Regions from separate parts of the Pseudomonas sp. L-22-4S-12 genome, predicted to be linked through region 1. Evidence: predicted binding sites of a transcription regulator. Region 1 holds the regulator's gene; each other region holds the start of a gene.

Region 1 (9,352 bases):
TCTTCGTGGTTGCGTCGCCGGGCCATGTCGGTCCCCTGCCCCTCAGTCCATGAAGCCTTGCAGCTTCAACTCGATGGAGCGCGGGTTTTCACCCTCGGCGATGGACAGGATGCCTTCCAGCAGCATTTCGCGATAACGCGACTGACGTACGGCGATGGCCTTGAGCTTGTTGCCCACCGGCAACAGCAGCAGGTTGGCGAAGGCCACGCCATAGATGGTGGCGACGAACGCCACGGCAATCCCGCTGCCCAGCTTGCTCGGGTCGGCCAGGTTGCCCATCACGTGGATCAGGCCCATCACCGCACCGATGATACCGATGGTCGGCGCGTAGCCGCCCATGCTCTCGAACACCTTGGCGGCCTGGATATCGCGGCCCTCCTGGGTGTACAGGTCGACTTCGAGGATGCTGCGGATCGCCTCCGGCTCGGCGCCGTCGACCAGCAGCTGCAGGCCCTTGCGCGCATAGGGATCCAGCTCGCTGTCGGCAACCGGCTCCAGGCCCAGCAGGCCCTCCTTGCGCGCGGTCATGCTCCAGCCCACCACCTTGGTGATGCCGCCGGCCAGATCGATGTGCGGCGGGAAGAGGATCCAGCGCAGGATGGTCAGGGCGCGCTTGAACACATTGATCGGCGCCTGCAGGAACGCCGCCCCCAGCGTGCCGCCGATCACGATCAGCGCCGCCGGACCATTGAGCAGAGCCCCGACATGGCCACCCTCGAGGTAATTGCCGCCGATGATCGCGACAAACGCCAGGATGACCCCGACCAGGCTCAATACATCCATCAGACGCAGGCCTCGGCCAGGTGCCGGCCAATGTCGTCGAGGCCGTACACCGCATCGGCCAGGTTGGCCTTGACGATGGCCATGGGCATGCCATAGATCACGCAGCTGGCCTCGTCCTGGGCCCACACCTGGCTGCCGCCCTGCTTGAGCAGGCGCGCGCCTTCGCGGCCGTCGGCGCCCATGCCGGTGAGCACCACCGCCAGCACCTTGTCGTTGAACGACTTGGCCGCCGAACCGAAGGTGATGTCGACGCAGGGCTTGTAGTTGAGGCGCTCGTCGCCCGGCAGGATGCGCACCGCGCCGCGCGGGTCGATCATCATCTGCTTGCCGCCCGGCGCCAGCAGGGCCAGGCCGGGGCGCAGGACGTCGCCATCCTCGGCTTCCTTGACGGAAATCCGGCACAGCTTGTCCAGGCGCTCGGCAAAGGCCTTGGTGAAGGCCGCCGGCATGTGCTGGATCAGCACGATCGGCGTTGCGAAGCTGGCCGGCAGCTGGGTCAGTACCCGCTGCAGGGCCACCGGACCACCGGTGGATGTGCCGATGGCCACCAGCTTGTACGCCTTACGCTTTGGGGCGGGGGAGTTCCCCGCGGCAGGTGCCGGCGCGGCGCCGGGGCTGCGCAGCGCCGCTGCCGGGGCGCTGACCCTGGGTGCCGGCGTGCTGCTGGGCACAGCCACCGGGCTCGGCGTCGGGCTGTAGCCACTGTAGCGGCGGTTGCTGCGGGCGATGCTGTGGACCTTCTCGCACAGCAGCGCCTTGACCTTCTCCGGATTGCGCGAGATGTCTTCGAAGTTTTTCGGCAGAAAATCCACCGCCCCGGCATCCAGCGCATCCAGGGTCACCCGGGCGCCTTCGTGGGTCAGCGAGGAGAACATCAGCACCGGCGTCGGACAGCGCTGCATGATGTTCCGTACCGCGGTGATGCCGTCCATCATCGGCATTTCGTAATCCATGGTGATCACGTCCGGCTTCAGTGCCAGCGCCTGATCGATGGCCTCGCGACCATTGGTCGCGGTGCCAACTACCTGGATATTCGGGTCGGCGGAGAGAATTTCCGATACCCGGCGGCGAAAGAAGCCGGAATCGTCCACCACCAGGACCTTGACAGCCATAAACACTCCTGAGCGGCTGGCCATGCCAGACCGCAGTCAATCAAATGCGACGTGCGTAGCGCTTGAGCATGCTCGGCACATCGAGGATCAGGGCGATGCGCCCGTCACCGGTAATGGTTGCGCCGGACATGCCCGGAGTGCCTTGCAGCATCTTGCCCAGCGGCTTGATCACGACTTCCTCCTGGCCCACCAGCTGGTCGACCACGAAGCCGATGCGCTGGCTGCCGACCGTGAGGATCACCACATGGCCTTCGCGCTGCTCTTCACAGCTCGCCCCGCGCACCAGCCAGCGCTTGAGGTAGAACAGCGGCAGCGCCTTGTCGCGCACTATCACCACTTCCTGACCATCGACCACATTGGTGCGCGACAGGTCGAGGTGGAAGATCTCGTTGACGTTGACCAGCGGGAAGGCGAATGCCTGGTTGCCCAGCATGACCATCAGGGTCGGCATGATCGCCAGGGTCAGCGGCACCTTGATGACGATCTTCGAGCCCTGGCCCTTGGCCGAGTGCACGTTGATGATGCCGTTGAGCTGGGAAATCTTGGTCTTCACCACGTCCATGCCGACACCGCGGCCGGACACGTCGGAAATCTCGGTCTTGGTCGAGAAGCCCGGGGCGAAGATCAGGTTGAAGCACTCGGTCTCGCTCAGGCGATCGGCCGCATCCTTGTCCATCAGGCCCTTTTCCACGGCCTTGGCGCGCAGGATTTCCGGGTCCATGCCTTTGCCGTCGTCGGAGATCGACAGCAGGATGTGGTCGCCTTCCTGCTCGGCCGACAGCACCACCCGACCACCGCGCGCCTTGCCCGCGGCCTCGCGCTCCTCCGGCATCTCGATGCCGTGGTCGACCGCGTTGCGCACCAGGTGCACCAGCGGATCGGCCAGGGCCTCGACCAGGTTCTTGTCGAGGTCGGTTTCTTCGCCGACCAGTTCCAGGTTGATCTCTTTCTTCAGCTGCCGGGCCAGATCGCGGACCAGGCGCGGGAAGCGCCCGAAGACCTTCTTGATAGGCTGCATGCGGGTCTTCATCACCGAGGTCTGCAGATCGGCGGTGACCACGTCGAGGTTGGACACGGCCTTGGCCATGGCCTCGTCGCCGCTGTTCAGGCCCAGGCGCACCAGGCGGTTACGCACCAGCACCAGTTCGCCGACCATGTTCATGATCTCGTCCAGGCGCGCGGTATCCACCCGCACCGTGGTCTCCGCCTCGCTGGCCACCGGGGCGGCCTTGTCCGCGACCGCGGCGGCCGGCGCAGGCGTGGCGGCCTTGACCGGCGCGGGCTTGGCAACCGGCTTGAGCGCCGGCTTGGCGGCAGCCGGCTTGGCCGCCACGGCAGCAGCCGGTGCCGCGGCAACGGCCGCTACGGCCGGCTGTACGGCGTTCTCGTCGAACTTGCCTTTGCCGTGCAACTGGTCCAGCAGCGCTTCGAACTCGTCATCGGTGATGTTGTCGCCTGCCGCAGCAGGCGCCGCCACGGCTGCGGTTGCTGCAGGCGCTTCCTCGGCCGCGACGAACTTGCCCTTGCCGTGCAGCTGGTCGAGCAGGGCCTCGAACTCGTCGTCGGTGATTTCGTCATTGCCGCCGGTTTTGCCAACCGCCGCGACCGGTGCGGGAGCCACAACGGCCGTTTCGCTGAACTTGCCCTTGCCGTGCAACTGGTCGAGCAGCGACTCGAACTCGTCATCGGTGATTTCATCCGAGCCCACCGCGGCAGGCGCCGGGCTCTCGCCCGCCGGCTCGCCAATGGCTTGCAGCAGCTGTTCGAACTCGCTGTCGGTGATGTCGCCGCCCGCCACCGGCGCCGGCTCGGGCGCCGCCTCGACGACGGCGACCTCGACCTGCTCGTCCGCACTCTCCGGCTCGGCCAGGCGGGCCAGCGCCGCCAGCAATTCGGGAGTAGCCGGGGTGACCTCGGCGCGCTCGCGCACCTGGCTGAACATTTCGTTGACGGCGTCGAGGGCCTGCAGCACAACGTCCATCAGCTCGGCGGTCACCCGCCGCTCACCCTTGCGCAGGATGTCGAAGACGTTTTCCGCAATGTGGCAGCATTCCACCAGCTCGTTCAGCTGGAGGAACCCGGCGCCCCCCTTGACGGTGTGAAACCCACGGAAAATCGCATTGAGCAGGTCCGTGTCATCCGGTCGGCTTTCCAGCTCGACCAGTTGTTCGGACAGCAGTTCAAGAATTTCGCCGGCCTCTACCAGGAAGTCCTGGAGGATTTCTTCATCGGCGTCGAAGCTCATCGGTGCGCTCCAAAGGCTCTGTTAGAGCCTTAAAATCCCAGGCTGGACAGCAGATCGTCGACATCGTCCTGACTGGACGCGACGTCTTCACGCTTATCGGCATGAATCTGCGGACCTTCACCCCGGGAAGGCTCTTTTTGTTGTTCTTGCTCGGCGCGCAGCACGTCATGGTCATGCTGGATGCCCGCAAAACGATCGACATGACTGGCCATCAGCACCAGCTTGAGCAGATTGCTCTCCACCTCGGTGACCAACTGGGTCACGCGCTTGATCACCTGGCCGGTCAGGTCCTGGTAATCCTGGGCCAGCATGATGTCGTTCAGGTGGCCGGAGAGTTTCTGGCTGTCGCGCTCGCTACGGGCGAGGAACAACTCGATACGCTTGGCCAACTCGCGGAAGGCGTCGGCCCCCAGCTCGCGGCGCATGAAGCGCCCCCAGTCGGCATTCAGGCTCTGCGCCTCGTCACCCAGGTCGTTGACCAGCGGTGCGCTCTGCTCGACCAGATCCATGGTGCGATTGGCCGCTTTCTCGGTCATCTGCACCACGTAGGACAGCCGCTCGGTGGCGTCGCTGATCTGCGAGACCTCCTGGGCGTGCGGATTGCGCGGATCGATCTGGAAGTTGACGATGGCGTTGTGCAGTTCGCGCGTCAGCCGGCCGACTTCCTGGTACAGCCCCCGGTCGCGGGTCTGGTTGAGTTCGTGGATCAGTTGCACCGCTTCGCCAAAACGACCTTTTTCCAGGCTGTCGACGAGTTGCGTTGCATGCAGCTTCAGGGTCGATTCAAGCTCGCCCAGAGAGGAGTCATCGTGTGCCATAGCGCCCTCGTGGCGAACATCAGCCGTTAACCCGTTCGAAGATCTTCTCGATCTTCTCCTTGAGCACCTGGGCCGTGAACGGCTTGACCACGTAGCCATTCACCCCGGCCTGTGCGGCCTCGATGATCTGGTCACGCTTGGCCTCGGCGGTCACCATCAGCACCGGCAGGGTTTTCAGGCGTTCGTCGGCGCGTACTGCGCGCAGCAGGTCGATGCCGGTCATGCCCGGCATGTTCCAGTCGGTCACCAGGAAGTCGAAGCTGCCGCTCTGCAGCATCGGCAGCGCGGTGACCCCGTCATCCGCTTCGGCGGTATTGGTGAAACCCAAATCACGCAAGAGGTTCTTGATGATCCGTCGCATCGTCGAAAAGTCGTCAACGATGAGGATTTTCATGTTCTTGTCCAAGTCGACCTCCGTACAGTCCTAAACGCCCTCGGCCCCCGGGGACGTCGCAATCGTGAAACCGGTTGCCCTTCAGCTCGCCCGCCACTCGCCCAGACGTGCGCGCAAACGCGCGGCGCACTGGCTGTGCAGCTGGCTGACACGGGACTCGCTGACTCCCAGGACCTCACCGATTTCCTTGAGATTCAGTTCTTCGTCGTAATACAGCGCTATAACCAGACGCTCGCGCTCCGGCAGGTTGGCGATGGCATCGGCCAGCGCCGCCTGGAAGCGTTCATCTTCCAGCTCATGCAAGGGTTCGGTCTGGGTGCTCCCGGTGTCTTCCTGCATGCCGCCATGTTCGCCGTCCTGCACCAGGTCGTCGAAACTGAACAGACGGCTGCCCAAAGTGTCGCCAAGGATGCCGTAGTAATCCTCGAGACTCAATTGGAGTTCGGCCGCAACCTCTTGATCTTTAGCGTCTCTGCCGGTTCTCGCCTCAATCTTTCGGATCGCGTCGCTGACCATGCGGGTATTGCGGTGCACCGAACGCGGCGCCCAATCGCCCTTGCGCACCTCGTCGAGCATGGCGCCACGGATGCGAATGCCGGCATAGGTTTCGAAACTGGCGCCCTTGCCGCCGTCATATTTCTTCGAGGCTTCGAGCAGGCCGATCATGCCGGCCTGGATCAGGTCATCCACCTGCACGCTGGCCGGCAGACGCGCCAGCAGGTGGTAGGCAATGCGCTTGACCAGAGGCGCATAGCGTTCGATCAATTGGTGCTGGGAATCCTGCGCCTGGGCCTTGCTGTACATACGGAGTCCACTGGCTGCTGTCATACCGCGGAACCCGCGACCGGCTGCTGCACCAGACGCTCGACGAAAAACTCCAGATGGCCGCGCGGGTTGGCCGGCAACGGCCAGGTGTCGACTTTCTGGGCGATCGCCTTGAACGCCAGTGCGCACTTCGAGCGCGGGAAAGCTTCATAGACCGCGCGCTGCTTCTGCACGGCTTTGCGCACCGACTCGTCGTACGGTACGGCGCCCACATACTGCAGGGCCACATCGAGGAAGCGGTCGGTGACCTTGGTCAGCTTAGCAAACAGGTTGCGGCCTTCCTGGGGGCTGTGGGCCATGTTGGCCAGCACGCGGAAACGGCTCATGCCGTAGTCGCGATTGAGCAGCTTGATCAGGGCGTAGGCGTCGGTGATCGAGGTCGGCTCGTCGCAGACCACCACGATGACTTCCTGGGCGGCGCGGACGAAGCTGACCACGCCATCGCCGATCCCCGCGGCGGTGTCGATCACCAGCACATCGAGGTTCTCGCTGATATCGCTGAACGCCTGGATCAGCCCGGCGTGCTGCATGGGGGTCAGCTGCACCATGCTCTGCGTGCCGGAGGCGGCCGGCACGATGCGGATGCCGCCCGGCCCCTGGATCAGCACGTCCTTGAGGTCACACTCGCCGGATATCACATCGGCCAGGGTGCGTTTGGCGGTCAGGCCGAGCAGCACGTCGACATTGGCCAGGCCCAGGTCGGCGTCCATCAGCATGACCCGACGGCCGAGGTCGGCCAGGGCCAGCGACAGATTCACCGACACGTTGGTCTTGCCGACGCCACCCTTGCCGCCGGTTACGGCGATCACCTGTACGGGATGCATACTACCCATGTTCTCTACACACCTTGTCTTGCCTGGACTGGGCCGGTCGGGCAACTCCACCGACCGCTCCTCAACACTAGAACGCCTTGCTCAGCACCGCTCGCCCTAACCCGCCCGGCGCGCCGGATTCTGGTACAGGCCGGCGAATACGTCCGCCATGGCTTCCTCGCTCGGATCTTCCGCGCTTTGCAGGCTGACCGCCCGGCTCACCAGTTGGTGGCTGCGCGGCAGTTGCAGATCGTCCGGAATCTTAGGCCCATCAGTCAGATAGGCTACCGGTAGATGCTGGCTGATAGCCAGCCCTAAAACCTCGCCGAGGCTGGTGGCTTCATCCAGCTTGCTCAGGATGCAACCCGCCAGACCGCAGCGCTTGTAGCTGTGGTACGCCGCCTTGAGCACCTGGCTCTGGCTGGTGGCGGCCAGCACCAGGTAATTCTTGGCATTCACGCCGCGCCCGGCGAGACTTTCCAGCTGCATGCGCAGGGCCGGGTCGTTGCCCGGCAGGCCGGCGGTGTCGATCAGCACCACGCGCTTGCGCGCCAGCGGCGCCAGGGCCTGGACCAGCGACTGGCCGGGGTCGACCTGGGTCACCGACACATCGAGGATGCGCCCGAGGGTCTTCAGCTGCTCCTGGGCACCGATGCGGAAGCTGTCCATGCTCACCAGGGCGATGCTCTGCGGGCCGTACTTGAGCACGTAGCGCGCGGCCAGCTTGGCCAGGGTGGTGGTCTTGCCCATGCCGGCCGGGCCGACCAGAGCGATCACCCCGCCCTCCTCCAGCGGCTCGACCTTCGGCGTGCGAATCGCGTGGGCCAGGTGCGCCAGCAGCATGCGCCAGGCTTGGCGCGGCTCGGCGACCTTGCCGACGCGCTCCAGCAGCGCCTTGGAAATCTCGGCGGACAGGCCCATGCGCTGCAGGCGGCGCCACAGGTTGGCCTGTTCCGGCTTGCGGGTCTGCATCTGGCCCCAGGCAATCGAGCCCAGCTGCACTTCGATCAGCTCGCGCAGGCCATTGAGTTCGAAGCGCATGGCATCGATGGCACCCTGGTCGGCGCCGGTCCGCTGCGGAGCCGCCGCCACTGGCGCCGGTGCCGGGCGCTGAGCCTTGACGGCAGTGGCCGGCAGCTCGGGGGCGATCAGCGACTCGTTGGCGAACAGCTGGCGGTCCTTGCGCTCGTCGGCCACGGCGCGGCTGGCCAGGTCGGCCTGGGCATTGGCGATCTTCGCCTGGGTCTTGCGCAGTTCGGCTTCCAGCGCCGGGTTGGGCTGGCGCGCCGGCTCGGCGGGCAGCTGATAGTCCAGCGCGGCAGTCAGCTCGACCCCGCCGGCCACCCGGCGATTGCCGATGATGGCGGCGTCGGCGCCCAGTTCGTCACGCACCAGTTTCATGGCGGTACGCATATCGGCGGCGAAGAAGCGTTTGACTTGCATGGCTTAGAACCCTCAGTTCTGGCCCACCGTCGCAACGATGGTGACCTGCTTGTTATCCGGTATTTCCTGGTAGGCCAGTACATGCATGCTCGGTACGGCGAGTCGCGCAAAGCGCGAGAGCATCGCCCGAACCGGGCCGGCCACCAGCAGGATCACCGGTTTGCCGAGCATTTCCTGGCGCTGCGCCGCATCCACCAGGGAGCGTTGCAGCTTTTCAGCCATTCCGGGTTCGAGGAGGATGCCGTCCTCGGAGCCCTGACCGGCCTTCTGCAGGCTATTCAGCAAAATCTGTTCCAACCTGGGCTCCAGAGTGATCACAGGCAGCTCCGGCTCTAGTCCCACAACGCTTTGCACGATTGCACGGGCCAGCGCGACGCGAACTGCGGCGACCATCGCGGCGGGATCTTGACTCTTTGGCGCCACGTTGGCGATGGCTTCGGCGATGGTGCGGATGTCGCGTACCGGCACCTGTTCCTGCAGCAGCGACTGCAGCACCTTGAGCAGGGTCGACAGCGACACCAGCCCCGGCACCAGCTCCTCGGCCAGCTTCGGCGAGCTCTTGGCCAGCAGCTGCATGAGCTGTTGCACTTCCTCGTGGCCGAGCAGCTCGTGGGCGTGCTTGTGCAGCACCTGGTTGAGGTGGGTGGCAACCACGGTGCTGGCGTCGACCACCGTGTAGCCGAGCGACTGTGCCTGGTCACGCTGGGTCGGATCGATCCACACCGCCTCCAGGCCGAACGCCGGATCCTTGGCGGCGATGCCGTTGAGCGGGCCGAACACCTGCCCCGGGTTGATCGCCAGCTCGCGCTCGGGATAGACCTCGGCCTCGGCCACGCTGACGCCCATCAGGGTCAGGCGGTAGGCGTTGGGCAGCAGATCGAGGTTGTCGCGGATATGCACCGAGGGCATGAGGAAGCCCA
Region 2 (9,352 bases), on a different contig from region 1:
TGGTCGACGACTGGGAAGGCCAGCTGAACGCCTGGCCGCTGGACGAAGGCCTGATCGACTACGTCGCCGCCGACACCGCGCAGACCCAGGGCAACCCGGGCGCCACCGCCAACATCATCGCCAACACCTCGATCCAGGTCGGCGAAGACCAGCTCGACGTGACCACCCTCACCCCCGAACTGCTGGCCAGCCTGAACGAGCTGGGCGGTTCCGAGGCCAACGTCGCCACCGGTTACCACGCCATCGAGTTCCTCCTCTGGGGCCAGGATCTCAACGGCACGGGCCCGGGCGCCGGCGCCCGCCCGGCCAGCGACTTCAGCGTCGGCGCCGGTGCCACCGGTGAGCACAACGAGCGTCGCCGCGCCTACCTGAAGGCCGCCACCGACCTGCTGGTCAGCGACCTCGACGCGATGGTCGTGCAGTGGCAAGCCGGCAATCCCGACAACTACCGCGCCAAGCTGGAAGCCGAATCGGCCGAGAACGGCCTGCGCAAGATGCTGTTCGGCATGGGCAGCCTGTCCCTCGGCGAACTGGCCGGCGAGCGCATGAAAGTCGCCCTGGAAGCCAACTCCACCGAAGACGAGCACGACTGCTTCAGCGACAACACCCACAACTCGCACTTCTACAACGGCAAAGGCATCCGCAACGTCTACCTGGGCGAGTACCAGAAAGTCGACGGCACCACCCTCAGCGGCCCGAGCCTGTCGTCCCTGGTGGCCAAGCTCGACGCTGCCGCCGACAGCACCCTCAAGACCGACCTGCAAACCAGCGAAGCCAAGCTGCAGGCCCTGGTCGACAGCGCCGAAAAGAACAACGTGCACTTCGACCAGCTGATCGCCGCCGACAACAAGGACGGCCAGCAGATCGTCCGTGACGCCATCGCCGCCCTGGTCAAGCAGACCGGCGCCATCGAACAGGCTGCCGGCAAGCTGGGCATCAGCGACCTGAACCCGGACACCGCCGACCACCAGTTCTGATACCCCGGCACTGGCAACCGATGCACCCACAAGGTGCATCGGTTTTTTTATGCCCGGTAACCATCTGGCGGCCAGCCTTCGGCCGCCGCTGCGCGATGGTTGAAACTGCTGCCGGCCATTGTTCATGCCCGCCACTCGCACCTGCGGCAGCGCGCCTCAGGCTGCAAACGCAAATCCCTCTTATTCGAATTCCATTAGCCTGCTAAGATTGCCCGCCTGATTCTCCGTTCAGGTTCGTGCTCGATGCCTTTCCCGTTGCGCCCCTGCGTACTTGCGCTGACCCTCGGCCTGGCCGCCTGTGACCAGGCGCCGCCACCGGCCGAGCCCGGCGAAGCCCTTTCCGCCGGCAGCGCCTCCGTGCGCCAGGCCGACCAGAACGCCTTCTCCCAGCCCTCCGCCAACCTCGCCCCGTCGCGGCGCCTGGACTTCAGCGTGGGCAACAATTTCTTCCGCAATCCCTGGGTCATCGCGCCGTCGACCACCACCGCGCGCGACGGCCTCGGCCCACTGTTCAATACCAACGCCTGCCAGAACTGCCATATCAAGGACGGCCGCGGCCATCCACCGCAGCCGGACGCCAGCACGGCAGCTTCCATGCTGGTCCGCCTGTCCATCCCCGCCGCTGGCTCGCCGGCCCATGCCGAGCAGCTGCAGCGCCAGGGCGTGATCCCCGAGCCGGTGTACGGCGGGCAGCTGCAGGACATGAGCATTCCAGGGCAGGCCCCGGAAGGCCGCGTGCGGGTGCGCTACGAAACGCGCCTGGAGACCTTCGCCGACGACAGCCGGGTCGAGCTGCGCCAGCCGGTCCTGGAGATCGATCGGCTCGCCTATGGCGAACTGCATCCGGACACCCGCTTCTCCGCGCGCATCGCCCCGCCGATGATCGGCCTCGGCCTGCTCGAAGCCATCCCCGAGGCGGCCATCCTGGCAGGCGCCGACCCCGATGATGGCAACGGCGACGGCATCCGCGGCGTGCCCAACCGGGTCTGGGACCGGGCCCAGCAGCGCAGCGTGCTCGGCCGCTTCGGCTGGAAGGCCGGCCAGCCCGGCCTCAACCAGCAGAATGCCGACGCCTTCGCCAACGACATGGGCCTGACCAGCAGCCTGATCGGCCAGGACAACTGCAGCCCGGCCCAAGAGGAGTGCCGCGCCACACCCGACGGCGGAGTGCCGGAAGTCAGCGCCAGCATCATGGCCAGCGTGCTGTTCTACACCCGCAACCTCGGCGTCCCGGCCCGTCGCGACGTCGACAGCCTGGCGGTGCGCCGCGGCAAGCAGCTGTTCCACCAGGCCGGCTGCCAGCTGTGTCATACCCCCAGTTTCACCACCGCCGCCGAGGCCGCCGAACCCGAGCTGGCCAACCAGACCATTCGCCCCTACAGCGACCTGCTGCTGCACGACATGGGCGCGGGCCTGGCCGACGGCCGCGACGAGTTCCAGGCCAACGGTCGCCAGTGGCGCACCGCACCGCTATGGGGCATCGGCCTGACCCAGGCGGTCAACGGCCACACCCAGTTCCTCCACGACGGCCGCGCGCGCAACCTGCTGGAGGCCATCCTCTGGCACGGCGGCGAGGCGCAGGCGGCGAAGAACCGGGTCCTCGATTTCGACGCCGAGCAGCGCAGCGCGTTGCTGGCCTTCCTCAATTCCCTCTAAGGAGAATGGCATGATCCGCACGCCCCTCGCTGTCGCCCTGCTCGGCCTCGCCCTGGCTGCCTGCAGCCCGCAAGACCCCAGGCAGCAGGCCAGCATGGCGCTGACCGACGGCGTGCTGCTGCCGGCCTATGCCAGCTGGGACAAGAGCAACCAGCAACTGGCCGCCAGCGCCAAGGCCTTCTGCGCCGGCAGCCAGGATCTCGCCGCAACGCGCCAGGCGCTGCACAGCAGCATCGCCAGCTGGGCCGCCCTGCAGCCGCTGCTGGTCGGCCCGCTGGCCGAAGGCAACCAGGCCTGGCAGGTGCAGTTCTGGCCGGACAAGAAGAACCTGGTGCAGCGCCAGGTCGAGAGCCTGCTGAAGAGCAAGCCGCAACTGACCCAGGCCGACCTGGACCAGGCCAGCGTGGTGGTCCAGGGGCTCACCGCCTACGAGTACGCGCTGTTCGATGGCACCATCGACCTCGACCAGGCCGCGCAGAAAGCCCGCTACTGCCCGCTGCTGATCGCCATCGGCGAACACCAGACCCAGCTCAGCGCCAGGGTGCTCGGCCAGTGGCAGGCCCAGGACGGCATGGCCGCTCAGCTCAAGACCTTCCCCAATGCCCGCTACGCGGAGGCCACGGAAGCCGTCGGCGAGCTGCTGCGCGCCCAGGTCAGCGCCCTCGACGGCCTGAAGAAGAAGCTCGGCACTGCCCTCGGCCGGCAGAGCAAGGGCTTGGCGCAGCCCTACCAGGCCGAGTTCTGGCGCAGCAACGCCAGCCTGGCCAGCCTCGCCGCCAGCCTGGCCAGCGCCGAACGCGTCTGGCTCGGCGCCAACAACGACGGCATCAAGGCCCTGCTCGGCAGCGAGCAGGCCGACCTGGCCAAGCGCCTGGACGCCCAGTACGCCAGCACCCGCCAGCTGCTGGCCGCGCTGCAGCGCCCGCTCGGCGAACTGCTCGCCGACGACGCCGGCCGCCAGCAGCTGAACGCCTTCTACGACAGCCTCGACCAGCTGCACCGCCTGCACGAAGGCGAGCTGGCCAAGGCCCTCGGCATCCAGCTGGGCTTCAACGCCCACGATGGTGACTGAATGAAGCGCAGAGCCTTCCTCGGCCTCGCTGGCGCCGCCCTCGCCGCCGCCTCCCTCGGCGGCTGGAAGCTGGCCAGCCACGCCCGGCAACCCCTGCTGCTGTCGGCCCGCGACGACGGCGACGGCCAGCACTATGCCGTCGGTTACCGCCTGGACGGCAGCCAGGCCTTCGCCACGCCGGTCGCCGAACGCTGCCACGACGTGGTGCCGCACCCCAGCCTGCCGCTGGCCGTGTTCGTCGGCCGCCGGCCGAGCCGCGAGAGCTACCTGATCGATACCCGCGACGGCCGCCTGCTGCAGACCCTGGCCGCCGCGCACGAACGCCACTTCTACGGCCACGGCCTGTTCCATCAGGACGGCGAGCTGTTCTACAGCACCGAGAACGACACCGCGCAGCCCGGCCGCGGCGTGCTCGGCGTCTATCGCCTGCAGGCCGACCGGCTGCAGCGCATCGGCGAGCACTCCACCCACGGCATCGGCCCGCACCAGCTGCTCTGGCTGCCCGGTGGGGAAAGCCTGGTGGTGGCCAACGGCGGCATCCGCACCGAGGCCGACAGCCGGGTGATGATGAACCTGCAGGCCATGGAACCCAGCCTGGTACTGATGCAGCGCGACGGCACGCTGCTCAGCAAGGAGCAGCTGCCGCAGCAGATGAACAGCGTGCGCCACCTGGCCGTGGCCAGCGACGGCACCATCGTCTCCGGCCAGCAGTACGAAGGCGACCCGCTGGACGCCGCGCCGCTGCTGGCGATCAAGCGCCCCGGCCAGCCCTTCCAGGCCTTCCCCCTGGGCGAGGCGCAGCGCGCGGCGATGCACCAGTACACCGCCAGCCTGGCCATCCACGACAAGCTGCGCCTGCTGGCCCTGACCGCGCCACGCGGCAACCGCTTCTTCATCTGGAACCTGGACAGCAGCGAACTGCTGCTCGACGCCCCGCTGCCGGATTGCGCCGGGGTCGGCGCGGTGAGCGAGGGTTTCGTCGTCACCTCCGGCCAGGGCCGCTGCCGCCTGTACGACTGCCGCACCACGCCGATCGCCGCCCACCCGCTGCAGCTGCCGGCCGGGTTGTGGGACAACCACCTGCGCCTGGCCTGAGAGCCCGCTCACGATCCCCTGACTGTCGGCCAGACCGCGTTAAAAACGCCCTCGGAATGCTCATTTACAGCTCGTAAACTCCGCTTCCTCGGCCATTTTTGCCTTGTCTGGCTCTAATTCAGAAAATCGTGAACGGGCTCTGCGCCGCATGCCAGGCTCAAGGTCGGCGCCGGCCGACCGATCTATACTCACCGCGGCTTGACCGGCCCGCCTCCAGGCGGCAGCCGGCCGGGCCGCCGGCACGCGCCCCAGGGCGCGCCTTGCCGCACCCAGAACCCGGAAGAGAGGCCTAGCCCCCATGTTGCAAAAATCCCTGCGCGCGCAGATTCTCGCCCTGCTCGGCGGCAGCCTGGTGCTGATCCTGATCACCGCCCTGGCCTGCTTCAGCTTCCTCTCCGGCGGCATTCAGGCCTACCGCGGCCTGCTCGACGGCCCGGTGGAAGCCACCCGCCTGATCGACGCGGCCAACGTCGAGTTCAAGATCCAGGTGCAGGAATGGAAGAACGTCCTGCTGCGCGGCCGCGACAGCGCCAATCTGGACAAGTACTGGGGCCAGTTCGAGGCCCAGGAACGCAAGGTGCAGGACACTCTGGGGCAGCTGATCCAGGTGGCCGCCGATGATCCGGCCCTGCAGGCCCAGGTCGAGCGCCTGCGCAGCGAACACCAGAGCCTCGGCGCCAACTACCGCAAGGGCCGCGACGCCTTCATCGCCGCCGCTGGCGATGCTGGCGCCGGCGATGCCGCGGTCAAGGGCATCGACCGCGCGGCCAGCGAGCAAATGAGCGCCCTGGTCAAGCAGCTGCGCGAACACAGCCTGCAGCAGGCCCAGCAGATCAACGCCGCGGCCGACCGCACCATCCAAATCGGCACCCTATTGCTGCTGGCCGCCAGCGGGCTCATCGCCCTGTTCAGCCTGTGGCTGGTCAACCGCAACCTGATCATCCCGATCCGCCACCTGATCACCCACGTCGACCAACTCAGCCACGGCAACTTCGGCCAGCGCGTGGAAACCACCCGCGCCGACGAACTGGGCATGCTGGCCATCGCCGCCAATACCCTGCGCGACTTCCTCGCCAGCACCACCCAGAGCCTGCAGCAGAGCAGCAGCAACCTGGACAACGCCAGCGGCGAGCTGAACAACATCGCCTCGCGCATGACCCTGGGCATCAACGAGCAGTTCGAGCGCACCGACCAGGTCGCCACCGCCATGCACGAGATGTCCGCCACCGCCCTGGAAGTGGCCCGCCACGCCGCCGAGGCCGCGCATGCCGCCGACGATGCCGACAGCTCGGCGCGCCAGGGCGGCCAGGTGATGGACGCGACCATCCAGACCATCACCGGCATGCGCGGCGAGATCGCCAACACCGCCGAGGTGATCCGCCGCCTGGAAGCCGACAGCGGGCGCATCGGCAAGGTGCTGGAGGTGATCCGCGGCATCGCCGAGCAGACCAACCTGCTGGCCCTCAACGCCGCCATCGAGGCCGCCCGCGCTGGCGAACAGGGCCGCGGCTTCGCCGTGGTGGCCGACGAGGTGCGCACCCTGGCCCAGCGCACCGCCGAATCCACCGCCGAGATCAACCAGATCATCGACACGGTGCAGACCGGCGCCCTGAATGCCGTGCGCGCCATCGAGAGCGGGCAGAGCCGCAGTGAGGAAGGCGTGACCCAGGTCACCGAGGCCGGCGCCATGCTGCAGCGCATCACCGGCGCGGTGGAGGCCATCCGCGACATGAACCGGCAGATCGCCACCGCCGCCGAGGAACAGACCTCGGTGGCCGAGGACATCTCGCGCAACCTCACCGAAATCACCGCCATCGCCAGTTCCAACCAGGAAAACGTCGAGCGCACCCAGGCCGCCAGCCAGAACCTGCACCAGCTCTCCGGCGAGCTGGGCGCGGTGACCCGCAGCCTGGCCTCCTGAAAACCTGGTTGCGATCTCACGCTAGAGCCTGTTTTAACCCCGCAGGGCCGACGCGCAGCAGATCCTAGACAGGCTCTGAGCCCGCGCGCCGGCACTGGGAGGTACCGGGCCAGAGCCTGGCGGGCGATCGCCGCGACACAGTGTTGCGGCAATCGGCAGCGGTAATTTCCTGCAAACGGGATGTTTTTGACTTGATGGTCAGCTGGTACTAAGGTGCCTGCTTCGCCTATTCCCAGGCCACTCTCGCCCTGCCAAGGAACCGGAATATGTTGCTCCGCCGCATGTTTATCATGCTGGGCGCGGTCATCCTCGTGGTGCTCGCCCTGGCCGCCTACAAAGGCTATTCGATCTACCAGGAAGTGCAGATGTTCGCCGCGCCGCAGCCGGCCATCAGCGTGTCCGCCGCCACGGCCAAGGAGCAGCCCTGGCAGAGCCGCCTGCCGGCCATCGGCACGCTCAAGGCATTCCAGGGCGTCGACCTGACCGCCGAAGTCGAGGGCACCGTGCAGCAGGTGCTGTTCCAGTCCGGGGAGAAGGTCAGCCTCGGCCAGCCCCTGCTGCAACTGGACAGCCAGGTGGAACAGGCGATCCTCGCCACCGCCCTGGCCGTACGCAACCTGGCCCAGGTGGAGTACCAGCGCGGCAAGAATCTGGCGGTCAAACAGGCCATCTCCAAGAGCGAGTTCGACCGCCTGAATGCCGAACTGCTCAAGGCCGAGGCCAGCGTCGCCCAGCTGCAGGCCAGCCTGGACAAGAAGCGCATCCTCGCGCCCTTCGCCGGCACCATCGGCATCCGCCAGGTGGATACCGGCGACTACCTGAGCCCCGGCAACCCGGTGGCCACCCTGCAGGACCTGTCCAAGCTGTTCGTCGACTTCTTTCTGCCCGAGCAGACCGTGCCGCTGCTGGCCATCGGTCAGCGCGTACGCCTGAACGTCGCCGCCTATCCGGGTGAGGTATTCGAGGGCGAAATCGCCGCGATCAACCCCAAGGTCGAAGAAACCACGCGCAACCTGCAGGTACGCGCCATGCTGCCGAACCCCGAGAGCAAGCTGCTGCCGGGCATGTTCGCCAATCTGGACGTGCTCCTGCCTGGGGATAAGCCGGTGATCGTGGTGCCGGAAACCGCCATCACCTACACCCTGTACGGCAACTCGGTGTACGTGATCGGCGAGAAGCAGGACGATCAGGGCGCCGTCGTAAAAGACGACAAGGGCCAGGCCCAGCTGCTGGTCGAGCGCCGCTTCGTCGAGACCGGCGAGCGCCGCGACGCCCAGGTGGTGGTGCTCAAGGGCCTCAAGGCCGGCGAGCAGGTGGTCACCGCCGGCCAGCTCAAGCTGGATAACGGCGCCCACGTGAGCATCGTCGACGACCAGGCCCAGGCGGTCGAAACGGCCACCCCAGCCAGCGCCGCCCGGTAAGGCTCGGCGCCAAGGAAACCAACATGGCTTTTACAGATCCGTTCATCCGTCGCCCGGTACTGGCCACCGTGGTCAGCCTGCTGATCATCCTGCTGGGCTTCCAGGCCTTCAGCAAGCTGGTGATCCGCCAGTACCCGCAGATGGAAAACGCCCTGATCACGGTGACCACCGCCTACCCCGGGGCGAATGCCGAGACCATCCAGGGCTACATCACCCAGCCGCTGCAGCAGAGCCTGGCCAGCGCCGAGGGCATCGACTACATGACTTCGTCGAGCCAGCAGAACCTCTCGGTGATTTCCATCTACGCGCGCATCGGCGCCGACAGCGACCGCCTGTTCACCGAGCTGCTGGCCAAGGCCGGCGAGGTGAAGAACCAGCTGCCGCAGGATGCCGAAGACCCGGTGCTGTCCAAGGAAGCGGCCGACTCCACCGCGCTGATGTATGTCAGCTTCTACAGCGAGCAGCTGTCCAACCCGCAGATCACCGACTACCTGTCGCGGGTCATCCAGCCCAAGCTGGCGACCCTGCCGGGCATGGCCGAAGCGGAAATCCTCGGCAACCAGGTGTTCGCCATGCGCCTGTGGCTGGACCCGGTGAAGATGGCCGCCTACGGCGTCACCGCCGGCGAGTTCAGCGAGGCCGTGCGCCAGTACAACTTCCTCGCCGCCGCCGGCGAAGTGAAGGGCCAGTACGTGGTCACCAGCATCAATGCCAGCACCGACCTGAAGACCCCGGAAGCCTTCGCCGCCATCCCGCTGAAGACCCTCGGCGACACCCGCGTGCTGGTGCGTGACGTGGCCCGGGTGGAAATGGGCGCGGCCAACTACGACTCGATCAGCTCGTTCGACGGCACGCCCTCGGTGTACATCGCCATCAAGGGCACACCCAGCGCCAACCCGCTGGACGTGATCAAGCACGTGCGCGCCATTCTCCCGGAGCTGGAGGCGCAGCTGCCGCCGAACCTGAAAGTCTCCATCGCCTACGACGCCACCCGCTTCATCCAGGCCTCCATCGACGAGGTGGTGAAGACCCTGATCGAGGCGGTGCTGATCGTCATCGTCGTGGTCTTCCTGTTCCTCGGCGCGTTCCGCTCGGTGCTGATCCCGGTGATCACCATTCCGCTGTCGATGATCGGCGTGCTGTTCTTCATGCAGCTGATGGGCTACTCGATCAATCTGCTGACCCTGCTGGCCATGGTCCTGGCCATCGG
Region 3 (9,352 bases), on a different contig from region 1:
AGCTGAGCTGCCTGAAGCACGGGGCCGAGTCTGCCGAGTGGCAGGCGGCGCTGGCGGTGATGGATGACCTGGTCTGGAGCGTCGAGCCGCACGAGGAGCCGGAAGACCGCCAGCGTCTGCTGGAGCTGGTGCCGAACCTGCTCAAGGCCCTGCGCGAGGGGCTGGCGGGTGCGGCGATCGATCCGTTCGTCACCAGCGAGTTCTTCAGCCAGCTGGAGTCCGTGCATGTGCAGGCCTTCCAGCGCTTCGCACGCGCGCCTGTCGAGCCCGAAGCGCTTGCCGCGCCTTTGGGCAACGAAGCTGGGGATGAGTTGCCGGACGATCTCGACGCACTCCTCGAGGTGCCGGCTGCGGAGCCTGAGCCGGCGGTGCCGGCCATGGTCGAGGTGGTCGAGGAGATCGTCCTGCTGGCCCCGGGCGAGCTACGTGAGCGCGAGCCCGAGATCAGTCTGCCCGATGACGACGAGACCCTGCTGCAGGTCGATAGCCTGCGCGTCGGCAGCTGGGTGGAGATCATGGAAGACGAGGAGCACAAGCTGCGCTGCAAGCTGGCGGCCATCATCAAGCCGACCGGCAAATACATCTTCGTCAACCGCACCGGCATGAAGGTGCTGGAGAAGACGCGCATGGGCCTGGCCGTGGAGTTCCGCCGCGCGGCGATCCGCATGCTGGACGATGCCCTGCTGTTCGACCGAGCCCTGGAGTCGGTGATCGGCAACCTGCGCAAGCTCAAGGGCGCCTGACCTTCCGCTTGGCCTGAAAACGCCCGGTTCGTGCCGGGCGTTTTCGTTTGTGTACCCCGGAAGATCCGCCCAGCTCTGAGGCGCGGCCGGCTATCTGCTACAGTGGCGGGACTGTTCAAGGAGCCCCTATGCAGTTGGACCCCGTCAGCGGCTGGTGCGCCGGTGTGCAGCACTGCCCCTCGCCGAATTGCAATGCGCGCCCGCTGGGGGAGGTTTCCCTGCTGGTGCTCCACAACATCAGCCTGCCGCCCGGGCAGTTCGGTACCGGCAAGGTGCAGCAGTTCTTCCGGAACTGCCTGCCGCTTGATGAGCATGCCTACTACGCCGGCATCGCCCATCTGCAGGTGTCCGCGCATTTCCTGATCGAGCGTGACGGCGGCGTCACCCAGTTTGTCTCCTGCAACGAGCGGGCCTGGCATGCCGGGGTCTCCAGCTTCGAGGGGCGCGAGGGCTGCAATGATTTTTCCCTGGGCATCGAGCTGGAGGGCACCGATGACATGCCGTTCAGCGAGGCTCAGTATGCGGCGCTGATCGGCCTGGCCCGCCAGTTGCTGCAGGCCTACCCGGCGCTCAGCGTGGCGCGGATCTGCGGGCACAGCGATATCGCCCCGGGCCGCAAGACCGACCCGGGCCCGTATTTCGACTGGCCACGCCTGCGCGCGGCCCTGCTGGATCAAGGAGAGCGGTAGATGAACTTTCTGGTGCTGCTGCTGGTGCTCTGGGTGGAGAAGTTTTCTGCCGGGCGCCGGCGTATCCAGCGCGATGGCCCGTGGTTGCGCCAGCTGGCCCGGGCCGAGGCGCGGCCGGACGCGTCGCCATGGCTGCAGCTGGCGCTGCTGGTGCTGCTGCCGGTGCTGCTACTCGGTGTGCTGCTGCTGGTGCTGGAACCGCTGGCCTATGGCTGGCTGGCCTTGCCGGTGCATCTGCTGGTGGTGATCTACAGCCTGGGGCGTGGCGATGTGCTGGCGGCGCTGGGGCCGTTTCGCGATGCCTGGCGGCGTGGCGATGACCAGGCGGCGCTGCATGTGGCCGAGCGCGACCTCGGCCTCGAAGCCGATGGCGAGGCCGAGCTGTTGTTGCGTGTGCAGGGCTATGAATTGTGGCAGGCCTATCAGGCCTTCTTCGCGGTGATCTTCTGGTACGCGCTGCTCGGCCCGCTGGTGCCACTGGCCTATCGCCTGCTGGCGCTGGCCGCCGAACATGCCGCCACGGCGCCGCTGGCCGAGCGGGCCGCGCAGCTGCGCCATGGCCTGGACTGGCTACCGGTGCGGGTGCTGGCGGCCAGCTTCGCCCTGGTCGGCAACTTCGCCGCGGTCAGCCGTGCGGTGCTGCATGACCTGCTCGGCTGGGACATTCCGGCGGCGCAGTTGCTGGTCAATGCCGGGCGTGCCGCCAGCGAGCTGCCCGAACCGCAGGTGGGCGAGCCCGGAGTCAGCAGCCTGGACGAGCTGTGGCAGCTGCTGGTGCGGGCGGCCGTGCTCTGGTATGCCGCCTTTGCCGTGTGGATTCTTCTGCTCTGAGCGCTACGGCCACAGCCAGGCGGCGCCGCGCACCCCGCTGGAGTCGCCGTGGCGGGCCGGCAGCAGACGGGTGTTGACCTGGTCGGAGAACACGTGGCGCACCAGTAGCGGCGGCACCCGCTCATACAGCGCGGCGATATTCGACAGGCCGCCGCCCAGCACTATCGCGTGCGGGTCGAGCAGGTTGATCACCGTGGCCAGACCGCGCGCCAGCTGCTCGCAGTAGCGCTGCAGCGCCTGTTGGGCGGCCGGTTCGCCGGCCTGGGCGGCGGCGGCCAGCTGCGCGGCATTCAGCCCCAGGCCGCTGCGCGCGGCCCAGCCGGGGCCGCTGAGGAAGGTCTCGATGCAGTCGTCCAGGCCGCAGTAGCAGCGCCGCGCCGGGCCATCGGCCGGGCTGCGCCAGGGCAGGGCGTTGTGCCCCCATTCGCCGGCGATGGCATTCGGCCCGCCGAGCAGGCGCCCGTGGATCACGATGCCGCCACCGACCCCGGTGCCGAGGATCACCCCGAATACGCTGTCGGCCCCTGCGCCGGCGCCGTCGCTGGCTTCCGACAGGGTGAAGCAGTCGGCGTCGTTGGCCAGGCGCACCGGGCGCTGCAGCAGGTCTTCCAGGTCGCCTTGCAGGTCCTGGCCGATCAGGCACACCGAGTTGGCGTTCTTGATCCGCCCGTGATCGGGCGAGCGGGTGCCGGGAATGCCGATGCCCACGCTGCCGCTGGCGCCCAGTTGCTGCTCGGCCTCGCGCACCAGGCGCACGATGGTCTGCAGGCTGGCCTGGTAGTCGCCCTGGGGTGTCGGCAGGCGCCGCCGCAGCCGTTCGTCGGAGCCCTGCAGGGCGATGATTTCCGTCTTGGTGCCACCCAGGTCAATGCCGAAGCGGAGAGGTGTGCGCATTCTTAACCTTAAGTTACAGAGGTTGGGGTCGATATCCGGTATACAGCTTGAGAAGGTGCGAGTGCTTGCCTGAGCATGGCGCCGAGATAAACCCGTGACACCCCTATTTTGCCGTTCCAGCGCCGGTCTGCTCCCGACCGGCATACAACAATAATGGCAACAGGAGACGTTTAGTGAATAGCGTGTTGTATCCCGCCATTGCGCTGATGAACCGCCTGAGCTTCGGCATGAAGTTCAGCCTGATCAGTGTGCTTTTCTTCCTGCCCATGCTGATCACCAATTTCTATCTGGTGCGCGACTCCTATCACGAGTTCGTCGATACCCGGTCGGAACTGCAAAGCCTCGAGCTGCTCAAGCAGAGCCTGAAGATGCGCCAGGAACTGGAGCGCCTCAACGACCTGCTGGAGATCAATGCCGTGCTCGGGCAGTCCGGCGAGTCGGAGAAGCTGGTCGCGCAGATCGGCGCACTGGAAACCAGCATCAACACCACCCTGGGGCAGTTGCAGCCGAGCAGCAGCGACGCGCAGAAGATCGAGGAATTCAACACCCAGCGCGACGCCATCAAGGCCTCCCTCGATGCGGTCAAGCAGGAGTCGTCGCAGCGCAGTAAGGCCGGCCTGGTGGTCAAGGCGCTGGACAATGCCGAGGTGTTCATCAAGTTCGTCGCCAGCCAGTCCGGTCTCAGCCAGGACGGCGAACTGACGGTGCGGCAGATGACCGAGCTGCTGACCACGGTCACCCCGCCGGTGACCAAGGCCCTGAGCAAGGGCCGTGCCCTGGGCTCCTACTCCCTGGGCCAGGGCATCCTCGGCTCCTCCGACAGCACCAAGCTCGACGAGCTGCTGCTGGAGCTGGAGAAGCTGCACGCCGAATACGGCTTCAAGATCCAGAACGCCCTGCAGGGCAACGCCCTGGCGCAGAAGCAGCTGAGCGCGCTGGCCGAAGCCAGCCGCAACAGCCTGACCGAGGGCGGCAGCCTGCTGGAAGAGCAGATCCTCATGGCCGATACCCTGGACGCGCCGTGGCAGGGCTTCTTCGACCAGATGAGCGCCGGCATCGACAAGACCTATGTGCTCGACGAGGCGGTGCTGGGCTTCCTCGATGAGGAGCTGAGCGAGCGCCTGGCCGCCAAGCGTGTGCAGATGATCCTGCTGGTGGTGGCGCTGGTGCTGGTGTTCCTGCTGATCGGCTACCTCTATGGCGGCTTCTACGTATCCACCCGCACCACCCTGAAAGGCTTTGGCCAGACCCTGGGCCAGGTCGCCGCCGGCGACATGACGGTCAGGGTCAGCGTCAAGAGCCAGGACGAGCTGGGCGAGCTGGGCCAGGTGTTCAACGGCACCGTGGCGAAGATCCGCGACCTGATCGAGCTGGTCGGCCAGACCGTGACCGAAGTCGAACGCCAGGCCGATCGCGTCGAACTGGTTTCCGGCGAGAGCAGCCAGGCGGTCAGCGCCCAGCGCGGGCAGATCGAGCAGGTGGCCACGGCGATGAACCAGATGTCCGCCACCGCCCAGGAAGTGGCGCGCAGCGCCGCCGCCGCGGTGGGCAGCGCGCAGAGCGTCAACCAGGAAACCGTCAGCGGTCGTGGCATGGTCGAGTTCCAGGTCGGCAGCATCCAGCTGCTGGCCAGCGAGATCGAGAAGTCGGTCGGCGTGATCAACCAGCTGGCCGCCGACAGCGCCTCGATCAGCCAGGTGCTGGAAGTGATCAAGGGCATCGCCGGGCAGACCAACCTGCTGGCGCTCAACGCGGCCATCGAGGCGGCGCGTGCCGGCGAGCAGGGCCGCGGCTTCGCCGTGGTGGCCGACGAGGTGCGCAACCTGGCCAAACGCACCCACCAGTCCACCGAAGAGATCGAGCAGATGATCGGCCGCCTGCAGAGCGGGGTCGGCGCCACGGTGACCGCCATGAACGGCAGTCACCAGATGGTCGAAAGCACCGTCAGCCAGTCGGCCAACGTGCAGCAGGCGCTGGAGAACATCCTCGGCGCGGTGGGCATGATCGTCGACCAGAACCAGCAGATCGCCGCTGCCGCCGAGCAGCAGACCGCGGTCGCCCACGATATCGACATGAACATCGTCGAGATCAACCAGGCCGGCGAGCGTACAGCCGAAGGCGCGGTGCAGACCGAACAGGCCAGCCGCCAGCTGTCCGACCAGGTTGGTCGCCTCAAGGAGCTGATCAGCGCGTTCCGCGTCTGAGAACCTGTCTACGATCTCTTGATCGTCGGCCATGCTGCGTTGAAATTGGACTCGGACTGCTCATTTACGGCTTGTAAACTCCGCGTCCTCGCCCAATTTCGCCTTGCCTGGCTCTAGCTCAAAAGATCGTAAACAGGCTCTGAGCCTGATGCAGGCGCACAAGGCCCGCCCTCCGGCGGGCCTTGTCGTTTCTGCCTGGCCTCAGTGCGGCCAGCCGAACAGTTCGGCGGCGTTGCGGCTGCTGGCGCTGGCCAGCTCGTCCGCCTCGATGCCGCGCAGTTCGGCCAGGGCCGCGCAGATGTCGGCGAGGAACTCCGGGCTGTTGCGCTGGTGGGCGTGCATGGCCGGCGCCATGTCCGGGGCGTCGGTTTCCAGGACGATGGCCTCCAGCGGCAGGCGGGCCACGACCTGGCGCAGGCGCAGGGCCTGCGGCCAGGTCGGCGCGCCGCCGAGGCCGAGCTTGAAGCCGAGCTTGAGGTACTCGCGGGCTTCCTCGTGGCTGCCGGCGAAGGCATGGATGATGCCGCCGCGCTTGAGCCTGCAGCGTTTCAGGGTGGCGATGGTGGCCGCATGGGCGCGGCGCACATGCAGCAGGGCCGGCAGCTCGAACTCGGCGGCCAGGCGCAGCTGGGCCTCGAACAGCGCCTGCTGGCGCTGGCGGTCGAGCTGCTCGAGGAAGTAGTCCAGGCCGAACTCGCCCACCGCGCAGAGCCGGGGGTGGCCGGCCAGGCGCTGCAGCCAGTGGCGCAGCGCGTCCAGGTGCTCGGGGCGGTGCTGCTCCAGATAGACCGGGTGCAGGCCGAAGGCGGCGTACAGGCCCGCATCGCCCTGCACCAGGTCCCACAGGCGCTGCCAGTTGGCCTGGTACACGCCGAGCACCACCAGTTTCTCCACGCCCAGGGCACGGCTGCGGGCGAGCAGGGCGCCGCGGTCGGCATCGAAGTCGGGGAAGTCGAGGTGGGTGTGGGTATCGATCAGCTGCATGGGCACAGCATCGGCGATTTGCCGCGAGCTCGCCAGTCCGGGTGCGCCGCCCAGAAACGGCGAAGGCCGGCAATTGCCGGCCTTCTTCGGTTGCCAACCCGGTGCGGGGTCAGCAGTTGCCTTTCTTGGCCTGCCCGGGCGGGCAGTGGTGCGGGCCGCCGCCACCGCCACCGCCGATGTCGATGCCGATACCCGGCAGTCGCAGGCTGCAGCCCGTCATCAGGATGGCCGCCATGGTCAGGATCAGCAGACGCGCGCTCATTTAGCAGCTCCCTTTCATGCGGTGCCCGGGTGGGCAGAAGCTGCCGCCATGCTGGCCGCCGCCGACATCGAGGTGGACCGAATCGACATCGCCGATGCGGGCATGCACGCCAGGGGCGCTGAAGCTGCAACCCGACAACAGCAGGACCGAGCCTAGAACCATCACCGCCAAACTCTTCATTGGAATACTCCTGAACTTCCACACGCAAAAGACAGCTGCTGCGAACCGTGCCGGGCACGTTTCGGCGGGCAGTTGGACGCCGCGATTTAGCGCGCGTTCCATTGCAGCAAGTTTTCCCGCTGGCCGGTGCCAAGCGCTCGACAGATTTACCCGGTTGCGTCTGGGTTTTGCGAGTAATGTCCATATTTTCAATGGCTTGCCAGGCGGCAAGGAGCCTTGGCCGGTAAAGCCGCGGCGGCCGCGCTAGGCTGGCGGGAGTGGCCGTTGCGGTTTTCCGCTGTGCACTGCGTCGGCTTGACTTCGGTCATGGCCGTGGCCCGGCCATGGGTCATGATGGTGGCCAAGTGTCCATTGATGGGGTTGTGCGCCGGCTGGCGTGGAGCAGGAGCAGCTATGCAGATTCTCGACAAGCGCAAGGCGATGGCGATCACGCCCCTGCTGCGTCTCGGCTTTCGTCCGTTCTTCCTACTGGGCAGCCTGCTGGCGGCGCTGGCCATTCCGCTGTGGCTGCTGGCGCTGCAGGGCTGGCCACTGACCGAGCAACCCCTGGGCGGCTGGCTGGCCTGGCACCGCCATGAACTGGTGTTCGGCTTCGCCGGGGCGATCATCGCCGGCTTCCTGCTGACCGCGGTGCAGACCTGGACCGGGCGGCCGAGCCTGTCCGGCAAGCCGCTGGCGGTGCTGGTGGCCATCTGGCTGGTGGGGCGGCTGATGTGGTGGTCGGGCTCGCCGCTGTTGCTGCTGCTCAGCAACCTGCTGTTCTTCGCCGGTGTGGCGCTGGTGATGGCGCGGCTGCTGTGGGCGGTGCGGCAGAGCCGCAACTACCCGATCGTGGCCGTGCTGCTGCTGTTGCTGGGCGCCGACCTGCTGACCCTGCTCGGCGTGCAGCAGGGCAACGATGGCTGGCAGCGACAGGGCACCTGGGCCGCCGTGTGGCTGGTGGCGGCGATGATGGGGCTGATCGGCGGACGGGTGATTCCCTTCTTCACCCAGCGCGGCCTCGGTCGGATGACGGCGGTGCAGCCCTGGGCCTGGCTGGACTGGGCCTTGCTGTTGCTCACCGCTGCGCTGGCCGTGCTGCATGCCAGCGGCAGCGCCTTGCTGGCACAGGCTTGGCTCGGCCTGGCCTTCGCCGCCTTGGCCCTAGGTCATGGCATCCGTCTGCTGCGCTGGTTCGACGGCGGCCTGCTGCGGGTGCCGCTGCTGTGGTCGCTGCACCTAGCCTATGCCTGGCTGGGGCTGGCTTGTGCCGGCATGGCGCTGTGGCATTTCGGCCTGCTCGGCAACCCCAGCCAGGCCCTGCATGCCCTGACCGTTGGCGGCGTCGGTGGCCTGATCCTGGCCATGCTGGCGCGCGTCTCGCTGGGGCATACCGGGCGGCCGCTGGAACTGCCGCGCGGCTTCGCCCTGGCCTTTGTGCTGCTCAACCTGGGCGGCGTGTTCCGTGTGCTGGGGGTCGGCTTCTGGTACCTGCCGTCGCTGTGGCTGGCGGCGATCTGCTGGACCTGCGCCTTCGCCCTGTATCTTTACTGCTATGCGCCCATGCTCTGGAGCACCCGCGCTGACGGGCATCCGGGCTAACAGGCCGTGGAGAAACTAGCCGCTAAGGAGTGCCCATGGCTTATCTGTTGCTGAAGTTCGTCCATCTGAGCGCCGCCGCCTGCTTCATCGGTGGGGTGTTCTTCGAGGTGATGATTCTCAGCCGTGCCGCCCGGCAGCTGGAGGCGGCCCCGCGCGAGCAACTGTCACGGGCGCTGGGGCAGCGTGCCCGGCAAGTCATGCACTGGGTGGTGCTGGCGCTATACGGTGCCGGTGCGGGGCTGGCCTGGCAGTACCGGGCGGTGCTGCGGGAACCCTTCGCCAGCAGCTTCGGTACCTTGCTGGTGCTGAAGATCGGCCTGGCGCTGAGCATCCTCGGCCACTTCATCGCCGTGGTCTATCTGATGCGCAGCGGCCGCATGACGCCGGCCCGCTCGCGTTTCATCCACCTCAGCGTGCTGGTGCAGATGCTCGGCATCCTGTTTCTGGCCAAGGCCATGTTCCTGCTCGGCTGGTGAGCGGCTGCGCCGGCACTCAGCGGGCTGGCGGCCGGGGCAGCGCCCGCGAGCTGGCCAGCCGGTGGAAGTGCTCGAGGCTCTCGTAGCAGAGCACGACCTCGGCATTGCGCGCGTCGTACCAGGCGTCGGGTGCGCCGCAGCTGGTCAGGCGCAGGGTCGCGTCACGGGGCAGGTCGAACATCTCGCTGGCCTTGTTGGCCACCGCCTCCAGCTCGCCGGACGCCTTGACCTTGGCCAGCATGTCCGGGCCGTAGCTCAGGTGGCTGGGGGGCTCGTCATAGAGCACGCGGATGCGCTGTCGGATGGGGCTGCCTTGGGGGCGCTGCAGGCGTTGCTCGAACCACTGCACGGCATATTGCGCCTGGCGGTATTCCTCGTCGCAGTAGAGCGCCCGCTCCACCGGCAGGCCGGTGGTCTGGATCATCCACTCGAGGCGGTCGGGGTCGCTGCCGTAGGCCAGGCAGGCGAAGTTGTAGAAGCGCTGGGCATCCAGGGCGTGGCTGTCCCA

The links. The regulator FliA, encoded in region 1, starts transcription of late flagellar genes. The targets are predictions, from matches to a motif close to CTAAAGTTTNNNNNNNNNNNGCCGNTAA.
Positions count from the first base shown of each region.
Region 2: the regulator FliA is predicted to act here: its motif matches at 4,957-4,984, upstream of F3I16_RS11050 (methyl-accepting chemotaxis protein).
Region 3: the regulator FliA is predicted to act here: its motif matches at 3,165-3,192, upstream of F3I16_RS10370 (methyl-accepting chemotaxis protein).

Region 1 covers NZ_WELL01000004.1:198,279-207,630, forward strand. The annotation lists gene motD (flagellar motor protein MotD) at 1-26, opposite strand, end outside; gene F3I16_RS12205 (flagellar motor protein) at 43-783, opposite strand; gene F3I16_RS12210 (chemotaxis response regulator protein-glutamate methylesterase) at 783-1,895, opposite strand; gene F3I16_RS12215 (chemotaxis protein CheA) at 1,936-4,140, opposite strand; gene F3I16_RS12220 (protein phosphatase CheZ) at 4,170-4,958, opposite strand; gene F3I16_RS12225 (chemotaxis response regulator CheY) at 4,978-5,352, opposite strand; gene fliA (RNA polymerase sigma factor FliA) at 5,434-6,180, opposite strand; gene fleN (flagellar synthesis regulator FleN) at 6,177-7,010, opposite strand; gene flhF (flagellar biosynthesis protein FlhF) at 7,107-8,432, opposite strand; gene flhA (flagellar biosynthesis protein FlhA) at 8,445-9,352, opposite strand, start outside.
Region 2 covers NZ_WELL01000003.1:385,008-394,359, reverse strand. The annotation lists gene F3I16_RS11070 (imelysin family protein) at 1-977, shown strand, start outside; gene F3I16_RS11065 (di-heme oxidoredictase family protein) at 1,221-2,633, shown strand; gene F3I16_RS11060 (imelysin family protein) at 2,644-3,705, shown strand; gene F3I16_RS11055 (DUF1513 domain-containing protein) at 3,706-4,800, shown strand; gene F3I16_RS11050 (methyl-accepting chemotaxis protein) at 5,099-6,721, shown strand; gene F3I16_RS11045 (efflux RND transporter periplasmic adaptor subunit) at 6,988-8,142, shown strand; gene F3I16_RS11040 (multidrug efflux RND transporter permease subunit) at 8,166-9,352, shown strand, end outside.
Region 3 covers NZ_WELL01000003.1:230,323-239,674, forward strand. The annotation lists gene F3I16_RS10350 (DUF1631 domain-containing protein) at 1-743, shown strand, start outside; gene ampD (1,6-anhydro-N-acetylmuramyl-L-alanine amidase AmpD) at 872-1,432, shown strand; gene ampE (regulatory signaling modulator protein AmpE) at 1,433-2,263, shown strand; gene F3I16_RS10365 (ROK family protein) at 2,267-3,157, opposite strand; gene F3I16_RS10370 (methyl-accepting chemotaxis protein) at 3,331-5,361, shown strand; gene F3I16_RS10375 (TatD family hydrolase) at 5,563-6,345, opposite strand; gene F3I16_RS21015 (hypothetical protein) at 6,455-6,607, opposite strand; gene F3I16_RS10380 (hypothetical protein) at 6,608-6,787, opposite strand; gene F3I16_RS10385 (NnrS family protein) at 7,181-8,368, shown strand; gene F3I16_RS10390 (CopD family copper resistance protein) at 8,404-8,844, shown strand; gene F3I16_RS10395 (DUF4344 domain-containing metallopeptidase) at 8,861-9,352, opposite strand, start outside.